DNA from 2 places in the Jannaschia sp. R86511 genome. Region 2 is predicted to be linked to the other one. Evidence: riboswitches for the same ligand, from Rfam matches in the RefSeq annotation. Region 2 holds a riboswitch; the other holds the start of a gene.
What was found. Region 2 has a riboswitch for S-adenosylmethionine ahead of SJY06_RS08425 (flavin reductase family protein). Riboswitches for the same ligand answer to the same signal wherever they lie in the genome.
Positions count from the first base shown of each region.

Region 1: linked by a shared signal. The riboswitch ahead of SJY06_RS13245 (bifunctional o-acetylhomoserine/o-acetylserine sulfhydrylase) and the one ahead of SJY06_RS08425 (flavin reductase family protein) in region 2 are both predicted to bind S-adenosylmethionine.

Region 1 covers NZ_JAXHCD010000001.1:2,817,785-2,821,296, reverse strand. Annotated here, with positions in the region: gene SJY06_RS13250 (homoserine O-acetyltransferase) at 1-329, opposite strand, end outside; gene SJY06_RS13245 (bifunctional o-acetylhomoserine/o-acetylserine sulfhydrylase) at 358-1,674, opposite strand; SAM riboswitch class IV at 1,711-1,823, opposite strand; gene SJY06_RS13240 (hypothetical protein) at 1,910-2,488, opposite strand; gene SJY06_RS13235 (RNA polymerase sigma factor) at 2,473-3,168, opposite strand; gene SJY06_RS13230 (DUF4192 domain-containing protein) at 3,297-3,512, opposite strand, start outside.
Region 2 covers NZ_JAXHCD010000001.1:1,752,887-1,756,398, reverse strand. Annotated here, with positions in the region: gene SJY06_RS08440 (isochorismate synthase MenF) at 1-326, shown strand, start outside; partial or broken gene SJY06_RS08435 (DivIVA domain-containing protein) at 401-637, shown strand; partial or broken gene SJY06_RS08430 (hypothetical protein) at 906-971, shown strand; SAM riboswitch class I at 1,070-1,162, shown strand; gene SJY06_RS08425 (flavin reductase family protein) at 1,322-1,861, shown strand; gene sfnG (dimethylsulfone monooxygenase SfnG) at 1,858-3,042, shown strand; gene SJY06_RS08415 (DUF2254 domain-containing protein) at 3,249-3,512, shown strand, end outside.

The DNA.
Region 1 (3,512 bases), 1.1 Mb from region 2:
CCGTCCGGGGCGGGGCTGCCGGGACCCGTCGTGCCCTGGCAGCCGCCGAGCACGTTCGGCGCCACCACGAACCAGCGCCGCGTGTCCAGGGCGAGGCCGTCGCCGACCACGCCGCCCCACCAACCGGGCGAGGGGTGGGCCGGGCCGGCCGGGCCGACGACGTGGGAGTCACCCGTCAGGGCGTGCAGGACGAGCACCGCGTTGCTGATGCTGCCGTCCGGTCCGGTCCGGGGCGTGCCCCAGCACTCGTACGCCACCTTGACGTCCGGCAGCACGACGCCGGACTCGGTGGGCAGCGGGCCGAGCGCGACGAACCTGCGCCCGCCCACCGGGTCCCCCTCACGCCACACGACCACCTCAGGCGCCCTTGGCCGCCCGGAAGCCCGCCTCGAGGTCGGCGAGGATGTCGTCCACGTGCTCCAGGCCGACCGACAGCCGCACCAGGCCCGGGGTGACCCCGCTGGCCAGCTGCTCGGCCACGCTGAGCTGGCTGTGCGTGGTCGAGGCGGGGTGGATGACCAGGCTGCGGACGTCGCCGATGTTGGCCACGTGGCTGTGCAGCTCGAGGGCCTCCACGAACCGCCGGCCCGCGTCCACCCCACCGACGATCTCGAAGGCGAGCACGGAGCCGGACCCGCGCGGCGCGTAGCGCTCGGCGCGCTCGTGCCAGCGGTTGCCGGGCAGGCTGGCGTAGGCCACCCGCTCGACCTCGTCCCGGCCCTGCAGCCACTCGGCCACGGCGCGCGCGTTCTGCACGTGCCGTTCCATCCGCAGGCTCAGCGTCTCCAGGCCCTGGGCGACGAGGAACGCGTTGAACGGGCTCACGGCCGAACCCATGTCGCGCAGCAGCTGGACCCGGGCCTTGAGGACGTAGGACAGGTTGGCCCCCAGCGGGCTGCCGACCCCGAGGTCCCGGCCGTAGACCAGGCCGTTGTAGCTGGGGTCGGGGGTGTTGAAGCCGGGGAACCGCTCGGGCTGGGCCGTGTAGTCGAAGCGGCCGCCGTCGACGATCACGCCGGCCACGGCCGTGCCGTGCCCGCCGAGGAACTTGGTCGCGGAGTGCACGACGACGTCGGCGCCCCACTCCAGCGGGCGGATCAGGAACGGGGTCGCGACGGTGTTGTCCACCACCAGCGGGACACCGGCCTCGTGGGCCACCGCGGCCACGCCCTCGATGTCGAGCACGTCCTGGTAGGGGTTGGAGATCGTCTCGCCGAAGAACGCCTTGGTGTTGGGCCGGACCGCGGCCCGCCAGCTGTCCAGGTCGTCGGGGTCCTCGACGAACGAGACCTCGATGCCCAGCTTGGGGAAGGTGTAGTGGAAGAGGTTGTACGTCCCGCCGTACAGCCGGGGGCTGGACACGACGTGGTCGCCCGCCTCGGCCACGTTGAGCAGCGCGACGGTCTCCGCGGCCTGCCCGCTGGACAGCAGCAGCGCCCCCACGCCGCCCTCCAGGCTCGCGATGCGCTGCTCGACCGCGTCCTGGGTCGGGTTCATGATCCGGGTGTAGATGTTCCCGAACTCCTTGAGCGCGAAGAGGTCCTCCGCGTGCTGGGTGCTCGAGAACGTGTACGACGTGGTGGCGTAGATGGGCAGCGCCCGGGCCCCGGTGGTGGGGTCGGGCTGCTGGCCGGCGTGGATCTGGCGGGTCTCGAAGGACCAGGCGTCGTTCACTGGGGTGGACCTCCCGTGGTCACCGGGGCCCCGAGGGGCCCGCGCTTGCCGCCACCGGTCGGTGACGACCAGGTCCTCACCCGGGGCACCCCACCGCGGAGGAGGGTTGCCGACCAGCGAGCCGGGGCTTGACGCTGGTGCTCATGACCTGCCGTGAGACTACGACACGGCGTCGTCGGCCCGCCAGGCGTCCGGATGACGGGACCCCTGGAAGGCCCAGCCGGTGGGCCGACGCCTAGAGGGTCAGAGCGGGCGTGACGACGGCCCGGGCGGCCTCACCCGTGCCCTCGCCGACGAGCACCAGCTGGAAGTGCCCCGGCGGGACGAAGGCCAGCGCGAACCGCCCCGTCTCGTCGCACTCCTCACGGCTGGAGCCGCCGGCCGTGCGGACCTCGATGCCCCGTCGCCCGCCGGGCGCCACCCAGCCGTCGATCCGGTGCCCGCCGTCGACGTCGCTGATGGCGAGCATCACCGTCATGGACTCGCTGCCGAAGGTCACCGTGCGGACCGCGTCGTCGCCGCGGGCCCCCGCGCCGGCGAGGTCGCTCTGCTGCAGCCGCATGAGCTCCAGCTCGGTGTCCAGGTCGTCCGGGCCGAACGACCCGACCTCGAGGGCGAAGACCGCCCGCTCGGCCAGACCGGCCGGCACCGGGTCCAGCCGCTCCCACATCTGCCGCAGCTCACCGGCCAGCTGCTCCGGGGCGCCCGGGCCGTCGACCCGCCGGGCCTGGTCGGGCACGGCGCTGGCGCCACCACGCTCCTCGGGGTCCCCTCCGCCCCCGTGGTCCACCTCGTGGTTCAGGTCGTCGACCACTGCGACTCCTCCCCCAGGTGCTCGCGGAGCTTCTTGAGGCACCGGCCGCGGGTGGGCCCGATGCTTCCCATGGGCATGCCCAGGTCGACGGACAGGGACGCGTAGTCCGGCCGGTCGGAGAAGGCCACCACCCGCAGCAGCCGCTGGCAGCGCTCGGACAACCGCCCCACCGCGTCCCACAGCCGTCGGGCGCGGTCGTCGTCCAGGACCGTGGCGGCCGGGCCGGGCGCGGGGTCGGCCCGCACCGACAGCAGCGGCTCGGGGTCGGCGACCGAGACCCGGGCCGCGGCGGCGGTGCGGGCGGCGTCCCGGCGCACGGTGACCAGCAGCCAGGCCAGGACGGCCTGCGGGTCGCGGACCTGGTCCCGGCGTCGCGCCAGGGCCATCCAGGCGTTCTGCACCACGTCCTCGGCGGTGGCCGCGTCGACGCGGTACGCCCGGGCCGTGTGCCACAGGGTCGGGGTGAGCAGCGCGACCAGCTCGGCGCTGGCCAGCGGGTCCCCGTCGCACCAGCGCCGGAAGCACGCGGCCGACCGGTCGGCCAGGTCGTGGCGGCGCGGCGAGGTCGTGAGCACGGCCAGGTCCGGCAGCGGGTCGCCCGGCGCGCGCGGGCCGGTCGCGGCGGCGTCCGCCGCACCGGCCCGGGCGCCCGCAGGGCGACCGCTCGCGTTGCTGGCCATCGCTCCTCCTGTCGGGTGCGGCGTCGACCCGGCGGGCGCACGCCCCGGGACCGGGGACGACCTGGCGCCGGGCAGGGTGCGGACGGTCGTCGGCACCCGGGTCCGCACGGACCGTACCCGCTCCCCGATCATCCCCACCAGCCTCCGGACATGTCCCGAGGAGCCGGTCGGGGCCCGTCCTGATACCCCCGGCGGGCGTCCACCCGTCGTTCACCCGGTCGGCCCCGGGCTCCGCTGCCCCCGCGCCCGCCGGGCCCGGGCCGGGGGCCGGCCGTCGTCCAGGCGGCGCCGAGACCGTGACCCAGGCACTGCAGGACCAGCCGGGCCAGGGACTGGGCCGGGTC
Region 2 (3,512 bases):
TGCGCGACGACGTGTCCAGCCTGCACCTGGCGGCCGCGCTGCACCCCTCGGCCGCCGTGTGCGGCACCCCGACCCGGGCCGCGGCGGCCCTCATCGCCGACCTGGAGGGCATGGACCGCGGCCGCTACGCCGGGCCGGTGGGCTGGCTGGACGCGGCGGGCGACGGCGAGTGGGGCATCGCGCTGCGCTGCGGGCAGCTGAGCGACGACGCCCGCGAGATCCGGCTGTTCGCCGGCTGCGGCATCGTCGAGGGCTCCGACCCGGCCGCCGAGCTGGCGGAGTCGACGGCCAAGTTCGTGCCGATGCGGGACGCCCTCGGCGGCTGAGCCGTCAGGGTGAGGGGCGCACCGCTACTCGTCGACGACCCTGCTGCCCGCCCACGCAGACGAGAGGATGCACCGTGGCCACCACAGCAGCCTCGGTCCGCGCGCGGACCTTCACCCGGACGAGGTGGCGGGAGGGCTACGTCGCCGACGAGGTCGACGCGTTCCTGGAGCGTGTCGCCCGCACCCTCGAAGCCGGTCCCGCCGGCTCCGACCCCGTCGACGCGGACACGGTCGTGCAGGTGCGGTTCTCGCCCACGAAGTTCCGGGCCGGCTACGACCAGGACGAGGTGGACGACTTCCTGGACGAGGTCGTGACCACCCTGCGACAGGTGCCGCCGGGCGGACAGACGCCCTCCGTCGGGACCGCGCCGCGAGTGATCTTGACCAGCACGGACGCCTCGTCGCGGCGCTTCGACGAGGTGCGGTACCGCGAGGGCTACGTCCGGGCCGAGGTCGACGCCTTCATGGCCGTGCTCGTCACCGCCCTGGCGGCCGGCGAGAACGGCGGGCGGTCGCAGGACCACCTGCACCGCCGTCGTCACCACACGGTTCGGCGCCAGCCGGAGCAAGGGCTACGACCAGGACGAGGTGGACGACTTCCTGGACGAGGCCGTGGCCGCGCTGCGGTGGCACGAGGGCCGCTGAGCCGTCCGGCACCCTTCCGGGTGGTCCGCGTCCCATGGGGCGAGACAGAACCGCCAGGGTCTGGACACGACGACGTCCGGTCTGTCACGGTCTTGCTGCAACCATCCAGAGCGACCGAGAGACCTGGCTCGTAGACGTCGCAGCAACCCCCCGGCAACGGGTGCGGGTGCTTCCGCCAGGACCGATGGAGGAACACCTGATGTGCAGCACCCCTCTGGTCCGGCGACGCGCCGTGGACCTGTCCCGCACCTGCTCCGCGGTCTGTCCGTCCTGACGTCACGACGCACCAGGACCTGACCCCCGACCGCACGAACCCCGGCGCCACCAGGCCCGGGACGAAGGAGCCTCCCGTGACCACCACCCCCCTCCGGGGTGGACCTGCGGTGGACCTCCGGCGCGCGTTCCGCCTCGACGCCTCCAGCGTCTGGGTCGTGACCTCCGCGCACGAGGGTTCACCCGTCGGGTTCACCGCCGTGTCCGTCGCCTCGGTGTCGATCTCGCCGCCGCTGCTGTCGTTCAACGTGTCCCGCACCTCCTCCAGCCTGGCCACGCTGCTGCGCTCGGGGCACTACGCCGTCCACCTGCTGTCCCACGACCAGGAGGACGTGGCCCGGCGTTTCGCGGCCGACGCGTCCCGCCGCTTCGCCGACCCGACCACCTGGTCCTGGGCGCACGACGGCCTGCCGCAGGTGCACGGCGTCGTCACCCGGGTGTCCGGTGCCGTGCTGCGCCTCGTCGACGCGGGCGACTCCCTGCTCGTGCTGGGCGAGGTGCACGACGTCCTGGACCACGGCCACGGCACCGCCGTCCCGTCCCCCCTGGTCCACCACGACCGGACCTACACCCGCACCGCGGCCCCGGCCGCCCACCTCGCAGGAGCCGTCGCATGAGCACGTCCACCCCGACCGACGCCACCGAGCCGCTGCGGTTCGCCTACTGGGTGCCGAACGTGTCCGGCGGCCTGGTCGTGTCCACGCTGCCGCAGCGGACCGACCACTCCCCCGCCTACAACGTCGACACGGCCCGGGCGGCCGAGGCGGCGGGGTTCGACTACGCCCTGACCCAGGTCCGCTACGGCGCGTCGTACGGCGCCGACTCCCAGCACGAGTCGACGTCGTTCTCGCTCGCCCTGCTGCTGGCCACCGAGCGGCTCAAGGTCATCGCCGCCGTGCACCCCTACTTCTGGCAGCCGACGGTGCTGGCCAAGTGGGCCGCCACGGCGCAGGAGCTGACCGGGGGCCGGTTGGCGCTGAACGTGGTGTCCGGCTGGTTCAAGGGCGAGGCGCTGAGCCTGGGCGCGACCTGGCTGGAGCACGGCGAGCGCTACCGGCAGTCGGAGGAGTTCATCGACGTGCTGCGCGGGGCGTGGACCACCGACGACTTCACGTACCGGGGCGACTACTTCCGGACCCGGGACCTGACCTTCCGGCCCCGACCGGACGTGCTGCCCGAGGTGTTCCAGGGCGGCAACTCGACCGACGCCCGCCACATGGCCGGCCGGGTGAGCGACTGGTACTTCATGAACGGCGGCGGGTTCGAGCAGGTGTCCGAGCAGGTGTCGGAGGTCGGCGGGTACGCGGCCGACAACGGCCGCAGGATCCGGTTCGGCCTGAACGGCTTCGCGGTGGTGCGCGACACCGAGGCCGAGGCGCGGCAGGTGGTCGAGGACATCGTCTCCCACGCCGACGTGGCCAAGGTCGAGGGCTTCCGCGATGCCGTGCGGCAGGCCGGCCGGTCGACCGGTGACGGCAAGGGGATGTGGGCCGACAGCGACTTCAAGGACCTGGTGCAGTACAACGACGGCTTCCGCACCGGGCTCGTCGGCACCCCGGAGCAGGTGGCCCGGCGCGTGCTCGCCTACAAGCTGATCGGCGTGGACCTGCTGCTGCTGGGGTTCCTGCACGTGCGCGAGGAGGTGCAGGCCTTCGGCGAGCGCGTCATCCCGCTGGTGCGCGAGCTCGAGCGCGAGGTGGCCGGCCTCGCGGACCCGGTGTCGCACCTGGGGCTGACCGACGAGCTGGCCCACGCGCTGGCGGCCGTGCGGCAGCCGGGTGTCGTCGTGCCCGCCTGAGAGCCCGGTCGCGGGACGGGCGGGCCGATGGGGGCGCCGACCCCGTCCGTCCCGCGACCTGGCTCCCCAGGCGAGGTCCGCGGCGGCGAGCACCGGACACCTCCGGGCGGCCGGGCCCGCACGTCGCCGGGTCGTTGCTGGCACCCTGACGGGATGACGGTGCAGGCGCGACGCGGCCCGACGGGCCCTGCCGGCCCGCTCGGGCCGTGAGGCGGTTCCGCCTGGCGCACCACCTGCGCACCAGCCTGTGGGTGGTGCCGGTCGTGTGCGTCCTGGCGGGGGTGGGGTCCTCCCTGCTGACCACCTGGGTGGACGACGGCACCATGGTTCCCCACGCGGTCACCGGTGACCCGACGGCGATGCTGCAGGTGCTCTACCTGGTGTCCTTCGCGATGCTCACCCTGACCGGCCTGGTGCTGTCCCTCGTCGTCGTGGTCATCCAGCTGGCCACCGGGTCCTTCTCCCCCAGG